Regions from separate parts of the Sphingomonas sp. BK036 genome, predicted to be linked through region 2. Evidence: riboswitches for the same ligand, from Rfam matches in the RefSeq annotation. Region 2 holds a riboswitch; each other region holds the start of a gene.
The links. Region 2 has a riboswitch for cobalamin ahead of EV283_RS11200 (DUF1636 domain-containing protein). Riboswitches for the same ligand answer to the same signal wherever they lie in the genome.

Region 1 (6,453 bases), on a different contig from region 2:
CAACAGCAGCGCCGCAAGCTTGAGCGGCCGGGTCACGACACGCTCGCCCGGATCGCGGCGAGCCGTTCGAGTGCGGGCGGCAGCGTCGGGCCGCCGCAATTGATCAGCACGCGCGGGAAGACGGCTTGCGGCGTGGTCGGCAGCAGCCGGTGCCGCAGCAGCGTGCCCCGGCTGACGCGTTCGGGGGCGATCACGACCGCAGGCGGCTGCGTGACGATCGTCTCGGCGGACAGCGTGCCGGTATGCGTCAGGCCATAGGTGGCGGCGGCGTTGCGGAAGCCGACGCGCGTCATCATCTCGTTCAACAGCGTGCTGCCCCCCGTCGCCAGATCGCCGCTGATATAGAGCAACGCGGCTGGCGTGGGTCCCTCCTTGCGGCTCCAACGGACGACCGCGCGATCGATCTCGGCGTTGATCCGCGCGCCGCCTGCGGGCGCACCGACGGCGTCGGCGATCTGCGTGACCTGCGCCTGGCTCTCCGCGATCGAATCGGGGATGCCGAGCAGCAGAGTCTTCAGCCCGGCGCGCGCATAGGCCGCCTGCGTCGCGGGCGGCGTATAGGTGCTGGCGATGACCAGATCGGGATGCAGCGCGATCACCTCCTCGGCGGTCCCCGCGGTTGCGTGGAAGCGGCGCGCGACGTCGAGCGGGATCGAGGTCGCCGTCGGCGCCTGCGAATAATGGCTGATCGCGGCGATCCGCGCGGGCGGCAGGATCCGGATCAGCACCGAATCCACGCAAGGGTTGGTCGAGACGATCCCCCCGCCCCCGGTCGGCGGTTGCGCACATGCTCCAAGTAGCAGCGCGGGAAGGATCGCCACCGGTCTCACTTCAGGCGCAACCGGACGCCGCCAAAGGCTGCACGGCCATAATTCCCATAGCCCGCCACCGTCTCGTAGCGCGCGTCGGTGAGGTTATCGACGCGACCGTAAAGCGCGACCTGGTCGGTGATCGGCATCTCCGCACGGATGCTGGCGAGCGCATAGCCGTCGAGGCGAGTCGTGTTGGCGGCATCGTCGAAGCTGTCGCCGACCAGCGACACGGTGCCGCCGATCGAGAGCCCGACCGCGAACCGGTAATCGGCGTTGACGCTGGCGGTCTGTTCGGGACGCCGTGCGAGGACATTGCCGAAATTGGCACCGATCGAGCGGTTCTCGGTGTGGATATAGCTGTAGTTCGCGGTCAGCGTCAGCGCATCGACCGGACGCAGTGCGAGCGAAACCTCGACCCCGTCCGCCTCGGCGCGCGCGACATTGTCATAGACGCCGAACGGGCGGTCGACGCAGATCGAACCGGCGGTTGCCTGCTCCACAGGGCTGCAATCGCGGAAGTCGATCTGGTTGCGCGAGCGGCGGTTGAAATAGGTCACGCCGACGCGCGCGCGATCGGCGAGGAACGCCTGCTCGACGCCGATGTCGAAGTTGCGGGCGGTCTCCGGATCGAGGCCGCGGTTCCCATAGTCGGAGAAGAGCTGGTACAGCGTCGGCGCCTTGAACCCTTCGCCATAGCTCGCGCGGACGGTCGTGCCGGTCCGCAGCGCCAGCGCCGCGTTCGCGCCGAAGGTGGTGTGGTTGCCGAAATCCTCATGATCGTCGTTGCGGACGCCGCCGGTGAGCGTGAGGATGTCGAGCGGCTTGACGATCAGCTGGCCGTAGACGCTGGTGATGCCGGTGTCGGCATAGGTAAAGCCGTCGTTGAAGCGGCTATTCTCGCGCTCGACGCCGGCGACGACGCGGACCTGGTCGAGCGGGCGGAAATCGCCCTGATATTCGTAGCGCTCGCTACGGCCGCGGCCGAGGAACGACGGCTCTGCACCAAAGGCCGGTTCGTACGTGTCGCGGTTGATGTCGGCGATCGTGAACGCGACTCGGTTGTTGAACCGCCCGTCGGCGACGTTCGCGTGTAGCCCCGCATAGCCATAGACCTCCTGCGTCTTGCCATAGTCCGCGGTGTCGGCAAGCACATAGTCCGGCGCTGGGAAGCCATCGAGTTCGACCCGGCTGTCCGCGAAATAGCCGCGCAGGTCGAGGCCGATCCCGGGTGCGAACTCGACGCCCAGCCGTCCGGTCGCGCCGTATTGGCGATAGCCGTCGCGCTCGGTACCGCTGGCCGCCGACGAGATGCCGTCGGTGCGCAGATACCCGCCGGTCAGCGAGCCCGACACCGGCCCCGTCGCGCCGGAGATGCCTGCGCTCGCGAACACGCTGTCAGCATAGCCATATTCGGCGTTGGCGCGCGCCTGCAGCCCCTCGGCGGGGGCGGCGGTGATGATGTTGACGACGCCGCCGATCGCCTGGCTGCCCCAGGGTACCGAGTTGGGGCCGCGCAGGACCTCGATCCGCTCGACCGAACTCGCCAGCAGGTTGCCGAAATCGAAGCCGCCGCCGGTCGAGGCCGGATCGTTGACTCGCACGCCGTCGATCACGACCAGGGTCTGGTCGGATTCGGCCCCGCGGATCCGCACGCCCGTCAGCGCGCCCTGCGTGCCGTTGCGCGTGACGGTGACGCCTGGCGTGGTCGCAAGCAGATCGGACACGACGACGGTCTGGCGCCGCTCGATCTCGGCGCGGTCGATCACGGTCACCGCCTGGCCGATCTCGCTGGCGGGTTGCGCGACGCGGGTCGCGGTAACGACGACGTCCGCTGCGTCGGCAGCCGGGAGCGTCTGGGCATCGGCGGATGCCGCGATCGCGGCGGCGCTCAGGAGGAGGAGGAACTTCGTCATGGGGCACGTCCTGGCAGAGCCGCCCACGACCATTCGCGGACCGGCAGACGTCTCTCGCTCGAGGACACCCCTTCGATAGGGCACTCGTCCGCACCGGAGCACCCGCCCGCGCAGTGGATCGACCGTGACGGGCAGGTCTCCTGGCTTCCGGGTCGTCGCTGTCACCCCGCCTTCCCAGGCCGAGACCCAGTGGCGCAATCGGGGTGGCCGCTATCCGGTCACAGTTGCGGGGACAGCGCCGGTCTTGCGGATGGGGATCGTGACGACCCTGCCCGCGCACCGGCTTCCCTTTTGATCCCGTCGCCGGGAACCCTTCACAGGGTTTGCAGTAGTCGCAGGCCCTGCACGGGTCAACGCAAGCGCGGATGCGACCCTGCCCCCTCAGCGCAGGCCGTAGCGCAATCCGACCCAGATCGTCCGCGGCGTGGCGCGCTCGACGATGTTCGCGCCGCTGATCCCCGCCTCGACACGCGCATCGAACAGGTTCTCGCCGCGCAGCTCGGCAACCAGCGCGCGCGTGATCGGCAGCGCGGCATAGCCATCGAGCGTCGTCGCCGGATCCAGCACGCGCGTGTTCTGGTCGTCGTCATATTGCCGACCGATACGCCGCACGGTCAGCGACAGCGCGGCCGCATCGCGCCGCCAGTCGACCGTCCCCGACACCTGGTCGCGCGGCGTCTGCGCCGGGCGAAGGCCATCGAGCGCAGCGGTGAGCCCGGATCCCTCGACCGTCGAATTGGTGTGCGACCATGATGCCTGCACGCCGAACGGCCCCGCATCGGGGCGATACGCCGCGTCGAGTTCGAATCCGTGCGCGCGGATCGCGTCGAGATTCTGGCGGACGCGGTAGGTCGTCACCCCCGGCAGGATCTGCGGCGGGCTGGTCGTGGTGACGTTGGCGATCGCATCCTTCAGCCGGTTGTAGAAATAGGTGGCGGCGATCGTCACGCCCGGCGCGGGCGTCAGCGTGACGCCAGCCTCGATCCCCGTCAGCCGCTCGGGCGACAGCAGCGCGTTCGCCGCGGTCGCATCATTGCCGACACGGAACGGGCGGTACAGTTCGTTGAGCGTCGGCAATCGCCAGCCGCGATAGCCGGCCGCGCGCAGCGTGATCGATTCGACCGGCTGATACGCCACCCCCGCCCGGCCGGTCGTCTCATGGCCATCGCGGTCCGCGTAGCGCAGGTTGGTCAGCGCCGCGCCGCCCGCCAGCGGCCGTTCGGACAGATAGCCGCCATCGATCGACCACCAGTCGATCCGCCCGCCGAGGCTGACCGTGACGTCACCCGCCACCAAGCTGGCATCCGCGAACGCGCCCGTCGTCGTCGTGCCGCCGCCGGCCTCGCGCCGCCGCGTCGGTGCCGCGTTGACGAAGGTATACAGCTCCTGCGTCTTGCCGCTGACGTCGCGGATATCCGCGCCCAGCCGGAGCGTGATGCTCTCGCCCAGCGGCGGGAGGATCTCGATCCGCCCGCCGAGCCCGGTGGCGGGCGTATTATACTGGTCGAGCGACTGGATCGCGGTGGTGCGCGCGGCATTGATGCTGTTGAAGCTGCTCGCAAAGGCGCGCGTCTGCAGATACGCCAGCGCCGAATAGCCCCAGCGCCCGCGCCCGATCAGCCGGACGCTCGCATCGGCCCCTTCGCTCGTGTTCGCAGTGAAGTCGCTCCCCCGATCACGGCGATCGGTGAACGCGCTCGCATTCATCTGCACCTCGGTCGTCGCGCCGATCCCGATAACGGTCCGGAGCGCGCCCGACGCCTGCTCGTATGGGGCCGGACGATCGACGATCCCGCGGCTCTGCGCGACGGTCGGCGTGAACCCGTCGCCGCGCGCATAGGCCCCCGACACGGTCGCGAACCCCGATCCGCGGACGAGCGCCGCCGAGCCCTGCGCGTCGACCGAATCGCGGCTGCCATAGGCGACGCTCGCCTGGAGCGGCGCCAACTGGTCGGGCGTCGCGCTTTCGAGTTCGACCGTCCCGGCCAGCGCGCCCGGCCCCTGATAGCCGCTGCCACCGCCCCGCGTGACCCGGATGCGCCCGAGCCGCCCCGTCGCATAGGCCGGAAACGCCACCCAGCCGCCGAACGGATCCGCCTGCGGGACGCCGTCAAAGATCAGCAGCGCGCGGCTAGACGCATTGCCGCCGATCCCGCGCAGCGAAATGCCCTGGCTGGTCGGGTTGGCGCTGCGCGAATCGGATCGGCGGAACTGCTGGAGGCCGGCAACGTCGGCGAGCACGCTCTCCAGCCGGTTGCTCGCATTGGCCTGGATACGCGCGCGATCGATCGTGACGACAGCATAGGCGCGATCGCCGGGCGCGTCGGCCAGCCCCCGTCCGGTCACGACGATCTCGCGCGCGACGGCGTCTTCAGGGGCAGAGGCAGGGGCAGCGGGCTGTTCGGCGGACTGGGCGACGGCAGCACTGGAAGACAGAAGGGCGGCAGCGGAGAGCGAGAAGCGGATCATCGCCGCGCCATGCCAGCTTTTCACGATACCGGAAGCCCCAAAGCCCCGGACAGCAAAAAGCCCCGCTAACCGAATGGCTAGCGGGGCTTTCTATGGTGGGCGTGGCAAGGATTGAACTTGCGACCCCTGCGATGTCAACACAGTGCTCTACCACTGAGCTACACGCCCGCCGGAGCGCTCCACTAGCCGCGGTTATCGCGGGGTGCAAGCGTTCAATGCACGCCCGTTGCATTATCCATCTCAAACAGCCGATCCACCTCGGCGACGAGGTCGCGGAGATGGAAGGGTTTCGACAGGACGCGGGCCTGCGGCATCGCGCGCCCGGCCTTCAGCGTGACCGCCGCAAAGCCGGTGATGAACATGACGCGCAGATCGCGGCACATCTCGCCCGCCTTCTGCGCAAGCTCGATCCCGTCCATCTCGGGCATCACGATATCGGTGAGCAACAGGTCGAACGTCTGCGTCTCGAGCAGCGGAATCGCCGCCGTCCCGCGATCGACCGCGGTGACGGCATAGCCCGAGCGTTCGAGCGCCCGCGTCAGATACTCGCGCATGACCTGATCATCCTCGGCCAGCAGAATTCGCAACATCGATCTAAAGTCCTGTTTGCACGCGTGCTTTGACGCGCGGTCCTAGCCGCAAATTGGTTAACATTTCCAGGTCCATTGCCCGTCCCGGTCGGTCGGTTTAGCGTGGTCGCCATGCCGCTGTCCCCCTTCGATCGTCTGCCGTCTGCCGACCAACGGGACGCCGCGCCGCCGACCAGCCCGGTGGTGATTTCAGTGCCGCATGCCGGGCGCGACTATCCGCTTTCGCTCAAGACCGCGTTGCGCGTGCCGCTGGCGGCGTTGCTGCCGCTCGAGGACCGGCTGGTCGATGCGGTGGCCCGCAGCGCGCGGACGGACCAGGCGACGATCATCCAGCGGCGCGCGCGCGCCTGGATCGATCTCAACCGCGCGGAGGACGAGCGCGATCCGCTGATCGACGAGGGCGCGCGCGGGGTCGCGCCGGTCCAGCAATCCGCCAAGCTGCGCAGCGGCCTGGGGTTGGTGCCGCGCCGCGTCTCGGGGGCGGGCGACCTGTGGGCGCGGCGCTTTACCGATGCCGAAGTCACCGCGCGGATCGTCGCCGACCACCGCCCCTATCACGCGGCGGTCGCGGCGACGTTGCAGGCCGCGCAGGCGCGATTCGGCGTCGCCGTGCTGCTCGACCTGCATTCGATGCCGCCGCTCGGGCCGGGCGGTACGCGGATCGTGCTA
Region 2 (6,453 bases):
GTCTGTCCGAATGGGACGATCCTGAAACGGCCATCCGATGTCGAGGTCGCGGCCTGTCTTGGCATCACGCCCGACCTTGATCCGGCGGTGGTGTACGACGTCGCGATCGTGGGTGCGGGACCGGCGGGACTGGCGGCGGCGGTGTATGCGGCATCGGAGGGGCTGTCGGCGATCGTGCTCGACGAGCGCGCGATCGGCGGCCAGGCGGGCGCATCGGCGCGTATCGAAAATTACCTGGGCTTCCCGACCGGGATATCGGGGCAGGCGCTGGCGGGGCGCGCGTTCAACCAGGCGCTGAAGTTCGGGGCGGAGATCGCGGTGCCGCTGGAAGTGGCGCGGCTGGTCTGCGATGACCAGGTCGACGACGACGAGCCGCTGGTGCTTGCGCTGCCGGGTGATCGACAGGTGCGATCGCGGACGGTGATCGTCGCCTCGGGCGCGCGCTATCGCCGGCCCGATATCCCCGACCTCGCGCGTTTCGAGGGGGCGGGCGTTTCTTATTGGGCATCGCCGATCGAGGCGCGGTTGTGCGAGGGCGAGGAGATCGCGCTGGTCGGCGGCGGCAATTCAGCGGGACAGGCGGTGGCGTTCCTGGCGCCGCGCGTGAAGCATCTGCACCTCGTCGTCCGGCGCGACCTTGCCGCGACGATGTCCAGATACCTGATCGACCGGATTGCCGCGCTGCCCAACGTGACGCTGCATGTCGGAGTTGAAATCGTCGGGCTGGAAGGTGACCGCGCGACCGGGCTGACCGCGGCGATATTCCGCAACCAGCGCGACGGGGGCACGCTCCGCTGCGCGATCCGGCACCTGTTCCTGTTCATCGACGCCGATCCCAATGCGGGCTGGCTGCACGGCTGTGTCGAGACCGACGAGAAGGGGTTCATCGTCACCGGCAAGGCGGCGCTGACGCTGCAGACGAGCCGCGCGCGCGTCTTCGCGATCGGCGACGTGCGGGCGGGCTCGACCAAGCGCGTCGCCGCGGCGGTGGGCGAGGGCGCAGCTGTGGTCGCACAAGTCCATGTCGCGCTCGCCGACGCCGCCGAACGCTCGGCGTCCTGAATAGGATAGCGGGAAGCGGCGTTCGGGAGAATCAAACTGGCGCATACCGACCGCCTGCGCGATCACGCTCGCTTGCGTCGTCCTACCCCGACCGCTAGCCGAGCCCGATCGGTAAAAGCGTGAGTATTCGACGATGCGGCATGTGATGATGGGGCTGTTGGCCGTTGCGACGCTCGCCACGGCGGGGTCGGCGCAGCGGGCCAACCGCGCAGGGCTTGGCCTTGTTCGGGTCCGCTTCGTCACGTCGGAGGGCCCGATCGTGCTGGCACTCGACGCACGCCGCGCGCCCAAGACGACCGAGAATTTCCTCGAATATGTCGATGACGGGCGGTTCGACGGAACCGACTTTTATCGCGCGAGCCGGCAGAAGTCGGCGCCGAAGCTCGGGTTCGTCCAGGGCGGGATCCGTACCGACGCGCGGCGGATCCTGCCGCCGTTTCCGCTCGAGACAACCGCGAAGACCGGGATCAAGCATCTCGACGGGACGATATCGATGGCGCGCGGCATGACGCCGGCGTCGGCGGGCGGCAATTTCTTCATTACCGTGGGCCCCGCGCCGGCGATGGACGCGCGGCCGGGCTATCCCGGCTATGCGGCCTTCGGGCACGTCGTCGCGGGGATGGACGTGATCAAGCGTATCCTCGCCAAGCCGACCGGTGGCGGGATGGATGCGTTCAAGGATCAGATGATCCTCAAGCGCGTAGCGCTGGTCAGCGCGCGGCGGCTCGACGGCGTGGCAAAGCCGACCGGACTGCCGCGCGCGTGGCTGATCAAGACGGGTCCCGATCGGAAGAAGTGAAGTCCGAGGGCCTGCTCGTGGCGATCAGGCCGTCAGGCTGAGTGCGACCGCCTCCGCGACCTTGATCCCGTCAACCGCCGCCGAGAGGATGCCGCCCGCATAGCCGGCACCTTCGCCCGCCGGGAACAGCCCGGCGGTGTTGAGGCTGACGAAATTGTCGCCGCGCGTGATCCGGACGGGCGACGAGGTGCGCGTCTCGACCCCCGTCAGCACCGCGTCGGGATGATCATAGCCGGGGATCTCGCGGCCGAACGCGGGCAACGCCTCGCGCAACGCGGTGATCGCGAAGTCGGGCAGGCATTCGGCCAGGTCGGTCATGTGGACGCCCGGCTTGTACGACGGGATCACCGCGCCGAGCGCGGTCGAGGGACGGCCCGCGAGCAGATCGCCGATGCGTTGCGCGGGCGCCTTGTAGTTCGAGCCGCCCGCGACATAGGCGCGCGATTCCCAGTGGCGCTGCAGTGCGATTCCCGCGAGCGGGTGGCCGGGATAGTCGCGCGCGGGATCGATGCCGATCACGATCCCGGAGTTCGCGTTGCGTTCGTTGCGCGAATATTGGCTCATGCCGTTGGTGGCGACGCGGCCCTCCTCGGAGGTCGCGGCGACGACGGTGCCGCCGGGGCACATGCAGAAGCTGTAGACGGTGCGGTCGTTCCTGCAGTGATGCGACAGGCTGTACGCCGCGGCACCGAGATCGGGGTGGCCAGCACAGGGGCCGAAGCGGGCTTCGTCGATCCACGATTGCGGATGCTCGATGCGGACGCCGATCGAGAACGGTTTGGCCTCGACATGGACGCCCGTGGCGTGAAGCATCTCGAACGTGTCGCGCGCGCTGTGGCCGACCGCGAAGACGACATGGTTGGCTTCGAGATAGTCGCCGGTGCTGAGGTGGAGGCCGCGGAGCTGGCGGGCGGCGGCCTCCTCGACGACATCGAGGCCGTCGACGCGGGTCGAGAAGCGGTATTCGCCGCCGAGCGCCTCGATCGTCTCGCGCATGCTCTCGACCATCGTCACGAGGCGGAACGTGCCGATATGCGGGTGTGCTTCGGTGAGGATTTCGGGCGGCGCGCCGGCTTTGACGAACTCGGTCAGGACCTTGCGGCCGAGATGGCGCGGGTCCTTGATCTGGCTCCATAGCTTGCCGTCGGAGAAGGTGCCCGCGCCGCCTTCGCCGAACTGGACGTTGGATTCCGGGTTGAGGACGCTCTTGCGCCAGAGGCCCCAGGTGTCCTTGGTACGCTCGCGGACGACCTTGCCACGGTCGAGGATGATCGGTCGGAACCCCATCTGCGCGAGGATCAGGCCTGCGAAGAGGCCACACGGGCCCGCGCCGACGACCACCGGGCGTGGGCCGGTATAGCTCGGGCCGCCCTTGGTGACGAAGCGATAGCCGGTGTCGGGGGTGCGCTGGACGTGGCGGTCCTTGCGGAAGCGGGTGAGGACGGTGTCCTCGTTCTTCAGCGTGACGTCGACCGAATAGACGAGCTGGATGTCCATCTTGTCGCGTGCGTCGTGCGCCCGCCGCGCGATCGTGTAGCGGATCAGGTCGCGCGGCGTCACGCGCAGCCGGTCGCGGATCGCGGCGGGGAGCGCCTCGTCGGCGTGGTTGAGCGGCAGCTTGAGGTCGGTGATACGGAGCATGAGGCACGCTCTAGCGCCGCGCGGCGCGATCCGCCATCGGGAGCGGGAGAGGACATGATCATGCGGACCGATGACGAGCAGAATGCCAAGAGCGCCAAGCGCAAGGAGGTCCATGACCGGATCGTTGCGACCAAGTCGATCGAGAAGGGGCTGATCATCGTCCACACCGGCAAGGGCAAGGGCAAGTCGACCGCTGCGTTCGGGATGGCGGTGCGGATGATCGGGCACGGGCGGAAAGTCGGCGTCGTCCAGTTCGTCAAGGGCGCGATGGCGACCGGCGAAAAGGCGGTCTTCGACGCGTTCCCCGCGCTGTGCGAATTCAAGCCGATGGGCGAGGGGTTCACCTGGGACACGCAGGACCGCGCGCGAGACATCGCGGTCGCACGCGAGGCGTGGGACGAGGTGAAGCGGATGATCGCCGATCCGTCCTATGCGATGGTGGTCGCCGACGAGCTCAACATCGTGCTGCGCTATGACTATCTGCCGGTCGACGAGGTTCTCGCGGCGTTGGCTGGGAAGCCTGAGATGACGCATGTCGTTATCACCGGGCGGAACGCGCCCGAGGCGTTGATCGAGGTAGCGGATCTGGTGACCGACATGACTCAGGTGAAGCATCCGTTCCGGTCGGGTGTGAAGGCGCAGCTGGGGGTGGAGTTCTAGGGGCGCGCGCCACATCCAACGTCCCTCCGTCATCCTGACGAAAGTCAGGATCCAGAGCCAAGGAGGGTAGCGCTCGTTACCCTGGATCCTGACTTTCGTCAGGATGACGGGAGGGGGGGGCTGCTGGCGCGTGTCCTACGGATGCTGCGCTGTCTTGCGTCACCCTCGTCGCCCGCGTATCGCTCGACCTGCGACAGGTTCCCCCGACGCTAGCGCCGAGGGGGATGAAAATGGGAACGGGAAACACCCGGCTGCCCCTGCAACTGTACGCGGCGAGCCACCGTGCCTCATGCCATTGGGATCGTCCCGAGAAGGCGGCGCGGACGGCGTTGACCCGCGAGCCAGGAGACCTGCCCGTCGCGGTCGTCTTTCGTCCGGCCAGGGTGCGCCGAACGGACGGGTAACACCCCGAGCGACGACATCGCTTCGCGTCGCGCGGAGGCTGGAGGCGTGCGCCCTCGGCCCTCGCGCGGGGCGGGATCGACTGTCCGAAGGGGTAACCATGCCTGCATTTTATCGTTTTTCGTATCCGCACGCCCAGGCTTCCGCATGTTGAAGCCGGTCGATGACGGCGTCGCGGTCGTCGCGTGCACCACCTGCCGCCATTCCGCCGATGCGCGCGACGATGCCGAGGGGCAGCGCGGCGGGGCGCGGCTCGCCAGCGCGCTGAAGGCGGTGCAGGCGAGCGATCCCGCTTATGCCGACGTCGCGGTGCAGGAGATGCCGTGCCTGTTCGCATGCCAGGATTTCTGCACGATCCACCTGCGCGCGCCCGCCAAGGTCGGCTATGTGCTCGGCCGGTTCGAGCCGACCGAGGACGCGGCGCGCGCGATCCTCGATTACGCCAAGCTCTATGGCGAGAGCGCGTTCGGGCAGGTGCCGTTCAAGCAATGGCCGCAGGGCGTGAAGGGGCATTTCATCACGCGCACCCCGCCCGCCGGGTTCGTCGTCGAATGACGGCGTTCGCGACGCCCGCCGCGTTTCTGGCGGCCTTGCGCGGGTTGCCGCAGCCCGACGCGGCCGCACGATCCGCGGCGGTCGCGCGGCAAGCCGAGTTGACCAAGCCACCAAAGTCGCTCGGGCGGCTGGAGGACATCGCGGTTTTCATGGCGGGCTGGCAGGGCAACCCGCTGCCCCGGCTCGATCGCGGCAGTGCGGTCGTGTTCGCGGGTAATCACGGCGTCGTAGCGCGCGGCGTGAGTGCGTTCCCGGCATCTGTCACTGCGCAGATGGTCGCCAATTTCGAGGCCGGTGGGGCCGCGATCAACGCGCTGTCGCGCGCCGCGGGCCTCGACCTCAAGATCGTATCGCTCGATCTCGATCGGCCGACCGCGGATTTCACACAGGCACCGGCGATGACGGAGGAGGAATGCCTGGACGCGATCAACGCGGGCGCAGCGGCAGTCGCGGATGCGCCGAACCTGATCGTGCTGGGCGAGATGGGGATCGGCAATACGACGAGCGCGGCGGCACTGTGTCTGGCGAGCTTCGGTGGATCGGCACGCGACTGGGTTGGGCCGGGCACCGGGGTCGATAGCGACGGCATTGCGCGCAAGATCGCGGTCGTCGAGGCCGGGTTCGCGCTGCACCGCGATGCGCTGACCACGCCGTTCGAGATTCTGCGGCGGCTTGGCGGTCTCGAACTGGCGGGAATCGCGGGTGCGGTGGTTGCGGCGCGGTTGGCGGGCGTCCCGGTGATGCTCGACGGGTTCATCTGTTGCGCGGCGGTCGCACCGCTGGCGGCCGCGTGCCCCGACATCGTCGCACACTGCCTCGCGGGGCATGTCTCGGCCGAGTCGGGGCACGCCGCTCTGCTGGCGCGGATCGAACTCGATCCGTTGCTGTCGCTCGGGATGCGGCTGGGCGAGGCGAGCGGCGCGGCGACGGCGACGTTGCTCGTGCGGGCGGCGCTGGCCGCGCATGCCGAGATGGCGACGTTCGCCGAGGCGGGCGTCTCGGCGGCGTGAGCGCGTCCATGCTGTATCTGATGCGGCATGGTGCGCCCGCGGTGGCGGGGCGGTTGCTCGGGCGGACCGACGATCCGGCGACCGAGGCGGGGATCGCCGCCTGCGCCGCGCGGGCCGCCGGGCTCGACGTCGCGCGGATCGAGGCGTCCGACCTGATTCGCGCGCGGGCGTGTGCGGACGCGATCGGTCGTCCGCGCGGTTTGCCGGTTATGGTGGAGCCACGCTGGCGCGAGCTCGATTTCGGCGCGTGGGACGGGTTGGCCCCGGCGGCGATCGATCCCGCTGCGCTGGGCGCCTTTTATGACGATCCGGACGCCGCGCCGC
Region 3 (6,453 bases), 270 kb from region 2:
GATCCGGACAGGAACGTCCTCCTCGGGGATCAGCTTGGTCGAATCGAGCACGTCATAAGGCTGCGCCTCGGCGAACGCCTTGTCGAACACCTGGATGCCCAGCTCCCACTCGGGGAAGTCGCCGGTATCGATCGCTTCCCACAGGTCGCGACGATGATAGTCGTTGTCGGCGGCCTGAAGCTTCAGCGTCTCGTCCCAGATCGTCGACTGAAGACCGAGCTTCGGCTTCCAGTGGAACTTCACGAAGCTCGACTTGCCCTCGTCGTTGACGAGCTGGAACGTATGGACGCCGAAGCCTTCCATCATGCGCAGCGAGCGCGGCAGCGTGCGGTCGGACATCGCCCACATCTGCATGTGAGTCGATTCCGGCGTCAGCGACGCCCAGTCCCAGAACGTGTCATGCGCCGAACCCGCCTGCGGATAGGCACGATCGGCTTCCATCTTCACCGAATGGATCAGGTCGGGAAACTTGATCGCGTCCTGGATGAAGAACACGGGAATGTTGTTGCCGACGAGATCCCAGTTGCCCTCGGTCGTGTAGAACTTGACCGCGAAGCCGCGCACGTCGCGCGGCGTATCAACGGAGCCTGCACCGCCGGCTACGGTCGAAAAGCGCGTAAACAGCTCGGTCTTGGTGCCCTTCTTGAACACTGCCGCCTTAGTCAGGTCGGAAATGTCGTCGGTCGCCTCGAAATAGCCATGCGCACCCGAGCCGCGGGCGTGGACGATCCGCTCGGGGATCCGCTCATGGTCGAAGTGAAAGATCTTCTCGCGCAGCACGAAATCCTCGAGCAGCGTCGGGCCGCGCACGCCGGATTTCAGGCTGTTCTGGTTGTCGGAGACGGGCACGCCGTGGTTGGTCGTGAGAACGGGCACATCGCCGCCGGCCTGCTGGTGCGTTTCGCCACCGTTGCCGGGATTGCGCTCTGCGGGGTCGCTCATAGCAAATCCTTGTTTGATAGTCATAGTTCTGCACGGTCAACGATCCTCGTCCGCGGCCGGGTCCACGCGAACGAAAGAATTCGGGGGCCGCGGCCGGACCGGTGGACAGGATGCCTCAGTGACAGCCCCCGTGATGCGGTCTACCCGTGCGCCGTGCCCGCGATCCGCCGTCTCTTTTCGTCCTGCCCGCTGCTCGCGGGATGGCTGTGCGTGGCGGCACTGGCGATGAAGCTGCTGGTGCCCACGGGGTACATGATCGCAAATCAGTCCGGCCACATCGCGATCACGCTGTGCCCGGGCGCCGCGCCGATGACCGCTACGATGGACATGGGCATGCCCGATCAGATGATGTCGGACCATGCGATGCCGGACCACGATCCGTCCACCGGCCACGGCAAGACAGAGCTGCCCTGCGCGTTTTCGGGGCTGTCGGCGCAGGCGCTGGCCAGCGTCGATGCGGTCCTGCTCGTCGCGGCGATCGCGTTTGTCATTGCGATCGGCGTGCGCCCGGTCCGTCCCCCCGTCCACGCCAGCGCGCCGCATCTGCGTCCGCCGCTGCGCGGCCCACCGACTCTGCTTTCGACCGTCTGACCCGAACCGCGCGTTGCCCGACGCGCGGTTCGCCACCTCTGTCGACGCGCGTCCGTGTGGCCGCGCGCCTGTCGAAAGCCCTGTTTCATGTTCGATACTCCATCTACTTTCGGGGCGGCGATGGCGATCGCCCTCGCCTCGCCCGCCACCGCGCAGACCCCCCCCCCCGTTCCCGCCCCCACCCCAACCGAGTCCGATACGCGCTTCGTGATCGGCGACGTCGTCGTCACCGCGCGCAGCATGGCGCGCTCGACCGAGACCATCCTGACCTCGGTCGACATGCTCGGCGGCGAGATCGCGCAACGCCAGTCGGTCGACAATGCGTGGGAGCTGTTCGCCCGCCTGCCCGGCGTCGTGCTGACCGACTTCAACCAGGGCACCACGTCCGGCCGCTTCTCGATCCGCGGGTTCAACGGCGAAGGCGAGATCAACGCGGTCAAGCTGATGATCGACGGCATACCGAGCAACGACAATGCCGGCGGCATGACCGGTATCGACATGATCTCGCCGCTCGACGTCGCCGGGATCGAACTGGTTCGCGGGACGTCCGATCCGCGCTGGGGGCTGAACAACATCGCCGGCAACGCCAATATCCTGACTCGGATCGGCGGCAATTACCTCGACGCGCGTCTGATCGGCGGTGCGTTCGGGACGATCGACGCACAGGCCTCGGCCGGACTCGAGCGCGGCGGGTTCAGCCAGAACTACCTGGTCGGCTATCGGCGGACCGATGCGTATCGCGACCATGCCGATCTCGATCGCCTGAATCTCGCGGGCAAATGGTTCTATGATTTTGGATCCACGCGGATCGGCGCGATCGTCCGCCATTCGGTCGCGCACGCGCAAGAGCCGGGCTATCTGACCGATGTCGACGCCGATACCGACCGCACCCGATCCTACGCGCTGTCGGCCACCGATGGCGGCACGCGACGGATCGGCCAGTACAGCCTGCATCTCGACGCCGATCTCGCCGACCCGCTCGCGCTCAGCGTCAAGACCTATGCCAATAGCCTCCACGACGACCGCTACGTCCGCTACTCCGCAAGCGTCCCGCAACAGCGGCGCCTGACCGAGGAATGGCAATATGGCGCGACCGCCGCGCTGCATTACCACCCCCGCGTCGACTTCCTCCACGCGCTGATGATCGAGGCGGGGGGCGACGTGCAGGTGCAGGACAATAAGAGCCTGCGCTGGCTGACCGACCGGCGCACGCTCACCACCCAGACGCGCGACCAGGATTTCGAACTGACCGTCTATGGCGGCTATCTCCAAGCGGTGATCGAGCCGACCGACTGGCTCAAGATCACTCCCGCTTGGCGGATCGACCGAGTCGCGGGCCATTTCACCAATCGCCTGGCGGGGACGACCGCGCCGATCAACGGCTATGACACGATCAGCCAACCCAAGCTGAGCGTCGCGGTGACGCCCGTGACCGGCGTCACCGCCTATGCCAATTACGGGCGCACCTTCCAGATCGGCGCTGGCTCGGCCTCGTATCTGGTGCCGCCACGAACGACCGATGTCGCACCCTCGATCAACGAAGGCTATGAAGCAGGCGTCAAGCTCACGCGCGGGCGCTGGCTCGAAGCGCGCGTCGCATTGTGGCAGCAGACCGCGAGCGGCGAGCTCAAGCGGCGGCTGAACGATCCCTCCGGCGATGTCGACAATCTCGGCCAGACGCGGCGCCGCGGGATCGATCTGCAGCTGGACCTGAAGCCGGTCCGCACCGTTGCGCTATGGGGCAGCTATTCCCACCAGACCGCGCGGATAATCACGCCCGACCCGGCAACCCCGTCTCAGGCGGGCAACGCGATCGACCATGTCCCGCAGAACGTCTTCTCGGGCGGGCTCGACGTGACACCCGACGCCAAAGTGCGGCTGTCCTTATGGGGTAACGGCCAGTCGAGCTACGAACTCGATCCCGCCAACACGCAGGGCCGCTACGGTGAGTATGTCGTCCTCAATGCCGAGGTCGCGTACAAGCTGACGCCGAAGATCGAGATATCTGCGCAACTCAAGAATCTCGCGAACAAGCGCTACGAGTATGTCTGGTACGACGGCACGCAGCGGCTTCACACGCCCGCCGATCCGCGATCGCTGTTCGGCGCGGTCCGGTTGACGCTCTGATGACGCGCCGATTGCCGCTGCGTGCCATCGTCCGGCGCGTGCATCTCTGGCTTGGCCTGTCGATCGGCGCGCTGTTCGCGTTCGCCGGGCTGACCGGCAGCATACTCGTCTTCTATCCGGAGATCGACGCGGCGTTGAACCCCGCGTTGCGCGCGGTGCCGGACGACGCGCGCGCCCGCTCCTGGCAGGCAGTCGTCGACACGCTCCACCGCGAGCATCCCACCCGCACCGGCGCGTGGCGGATCGAGGTGACCGTGGACGGCGGCGCCGTCCCGGTGCGCTATTACCGGCCAAGGGAAACCGCGGGCCACGATTTCGCGCCGTTCCTCGCCTGGATCGATCCGGTCCGCATGACGACGATCCGCACCGGCTTCTGGGGCGATACGGTCGTCACCTGGATCTACGATCTCCATTACCGGCTGCTGCTGGAAAAGCCCGGGGAGGTCGTCATGGGGATCGCAGGCATCGTCATGCTGGCCATGACCGCCAGCGGGATCTGGGCATGGTGGCCCCGCCCCGGCAGCTGGTGGCGCGCGCTCCGCTTCAAGCGCGACGCTGCGCCGCTGCGCCGTCTGTATGACTGGCACAAGCTTATCGGTCTGGGCGGCGCGATCCTCGTGCTCGTCGTCACCGCGACCGGGGTGATGCTCGATTTGCCCGACCAGACCCGGTTCGTGATCGCGCGCGCCTCGCCCCTCTACCGGACCCCGGCACTGGCCGTGGTCGCGCGCGGCGCGCCCCTGCCGGTCGATCGATTGGTCGCCATTGCCGAACACGTTTTCCCCGGAGCCGCGCTCGCCTGGATCGAGACTCCCGCCTCGCCGACCGGCGCGATCCGGATTAATCTCGCGCAGGACGGCGAACCCAGCCGCCGTTTCCCGCGCACCAATGTCTGGCTCGATCCCTATACCGGCGCGGTCCTCGCGACCCGCGACGGGCTTGCCGAGAGCGGCGGCGACGTCGTGATGAACTGGCTCCACCCGCTGCACGGCGGCGAGGCGCTGGGGCTGACGGGGCGCATCCTGGCCTTCGTCGCTGGCCTGGTGCCGATCGCGCTCTTCGTGACCGGCCTGCTCCGGTGGCAGCATCGTCGCGAGCGCCGCACGCCGCAAAGGACGATTGGCACTCGCGGCGAACCCGGCTAGCACGACGCGCGAGCACCCGGTTCGACCGGAAGCTCGCTAGATCGCGTCGGTGCCCTTCGGGGCTTGAAGGGGAATGCGGTGCGGAGGGTTCGCCGTCCTATGCCGCAGCTGTCCCTGCAACTGTAAGCGGCGAGCGAAACGCACACGCCCTTCGCGACGAGGGGCAGCCACTGGGTCGACGATCTGGGAAGGTGTGGCGTGGAGCCGTGACCCGCGAGCCAGGAGACCTGCCGGCGTCTGGTCGCTCTCGTCCCGGCCCAGGGGGTGGCCGAGGCACGGTGAACGCCGTCTGAGCGACGACCTTGCGGCGGGGGCCGCATCGACGACGCGCGTCGGCCGCTCATGGCGTCCGGTCTTCATGCGTCGCGGCCGCATGCGGCAGGTCCCCGTCCTCGTCGGACGCCGGGGAGTTCTGCATGACGACGATGACGATCGATAAGCCGGCCAGGAAAACGCCCGGCGGGCCGGCACGGATGGCCACGCGCAAACGCGTCGGCTGGATGTTCACAAGCCTGGTCGCAGCCAATATCGCCGCCTGGGGCTGGGCGTTCTCGCTGTTCCACGCGCAGCCGCTGATGCTCGGCACCGCGTTGCTCGCCTGGGGTCTGGGGTTGCGCCACGCAGTCGATGCGGATCATATCGCCGCGATCGACAATGTGACGCGCAAGCTGATGCAGGACGGCCAGCGCCCGATCGCGGTCGGCTTCTGGTTCGCGATCGGGCATTCGGGGATCGTGCTGATCGCCGCGGTCGCCATCGCGCTCACCGCCAGCGCGCTGGCGCAGTTCGAGGCGTTCAAACAGGTCGGCGGCGTGATCGCCACCATCATCTCCGCGGTGTTCCTGTTCACGATCGCGGCGATGAACCTCGTCATCCTGCGCTCGGTCTGGCGGACCTTCGGCCATGTCCGCAGTGGCGGCGTCTATGTCGAGGAAGACCTTGATCTGCTGCTCGGCAACCGCGGTCTGCTTGCGCGACTGTTCCGGCCGATGTTCAGGCTCGTCACGCGCAGCTGGCACATGGCGCCGCTCGGATTCCTGTTCGGGCTCGGCTTCGATACCGCGACCGAGGTCGCGATCCTCGGCCTGTCCGCGAGCCAGGCCGCGGACGGTCTGTCGATCGGCACCGTCCTCGTCCTCCCGATCCTGTTCGCCACGGGCATGGCGCTGGTCGACACCGCGGACGGTGTCGTGATGCTCGGCGCGTATGAATGGGCGTTCGTGAAGCCGATCCGCAAGCTTTACTACAACATCACCATCACGCTGATTTCGGCGATCGTCGCGATCGCGATCGGCGGGATCGAGACGCTCGCGCTGCTGGGCGCCAAGCTCGGCCTGTCGGGGGGCGTGTGGGATCTGGCGGCCGCGCTGGGCGAGAATTTCAACGGCCTTGGCTTTGCGATCATCGGCCTGTTCGTGCTGTGCTGGGTGCTGAGCTTCGCAATCTACCGCTGGAAACGCTTCGACGAAATCGAGGTCGTGCACGCGTAACAAGCACGTCCGTCATCCTGGGCTTGACCCAGGATCCAGAGCCACAGGCGACAGCGTGCGTAACTCTGGATCCTGACTTTCGTCAGGATGACGGGCGCGAGCGAGTTGGCAGTCCCGTGATATTCCTCTAACCCCACGCCCGAGGCTCGGTTTTACCG

Region 1: linked by a shared signal. The riboswitch ahead of EV283_RS04075 (TonB-dependent receptor) and the one ahead of EV283_RS11200 (DUF1636 domain-containing protein) in region 2 are both predicted to bind cobalamin.
Region 3: linked by a shared signal. The riboswitch ahead of EV283_RS12295 (HoxN/HupN/NixA family nickel/cobalt transporter) and the one ahead of EV283_RS11200 (DUF1636 domain-containing protein) in region 2 are both predicted to bind cobalamin.

Annotation. Positions count from the first base shown of each region.
Region 1 covers NZ_SGXR01000003.1:859,143-865,595, forward strand. The annotation lists gene EV283_RS04065 (iron ABC transporter permease) at 1-36, opposite strand, end outside; gene EV283_RS04070 (ABC transporter substrate-binding protein) at 33-821, opposite strand; gene EV283_RS04075 (TonB-dependent receptor) at 827-2,725, opposite strand; cobalamin riboswitch at 2,838-3,055, opposite strand; gene EV283_RS04080 (TonB-dependent receptor) at 3,107-5,194, opposite strand; tRNA gene EV283_RS04085 (tRNA-Val) at 5,288-5,362, opposite strand; gene EV283_RS04090 (response regulator) at 5,407-5,784, opposite strand; gene EV283_RS04095 (N-formylglutamate amidohydrolase) at 5,896-6,453, shown strand, end outside.
Region 2 covers NZ_SGXR01000005.1:204,921-211,373, forward strand. The annotation lists gene EV283_RS11180 (FAD-dependent oxidoreductase) at 1-1,062, shown strand, start outside; gene EV283_RS11185 (peptidylprolyl isomerase) at 1,196-1,861, shown strand; gene EV283_RS11190 (NAD(P)/FAD-dependent oxidoreductase) at 1,886-3,502, opposite strand; gene cobO (cob(I)yrinic acid a,c-diamide adenosyltransferase) at 3,557-4,162, shown strand; cobalamin riboswitch at 4,341-4,535, shown strand; gene EV283_RS11200 (DUF1636 domain-containing protein) at 4,712-5,119, shown strand; gene cobT (nicotinate-nucleotide--dimethylbenzimidazole phosphoribosyltransferase) at 5,116-6,129, shown strand; gene EV283_RS11210 (histidine phosphatase family protein) at 6,126-6,453, shown strand, end outside.
Region 3 covers NZ_SGXR01000005.1:473,711-480,163, forward strand. The annotation lists gene EV283_RS12275 (catalase) at 1-942, opposite strand, end outside; gene EV283_RS12280 (hypothetical protein) at 1,096-1,533, shown strand; gene EV283_RS12285 (TonB-dependent receptor) at 1,621-3,660, shown strand; gene EV283_RS12290 (PepSY-associated TM helix domain-containing protein) at 3,660-4,805, shown strand; cobalamin riboswitch at 4,836-5,055, shown strand; gene EV283_RS12295 (HoxN/HupN/NixA family nickel/cobalt transporter) at 5,306-6,295, shown strand.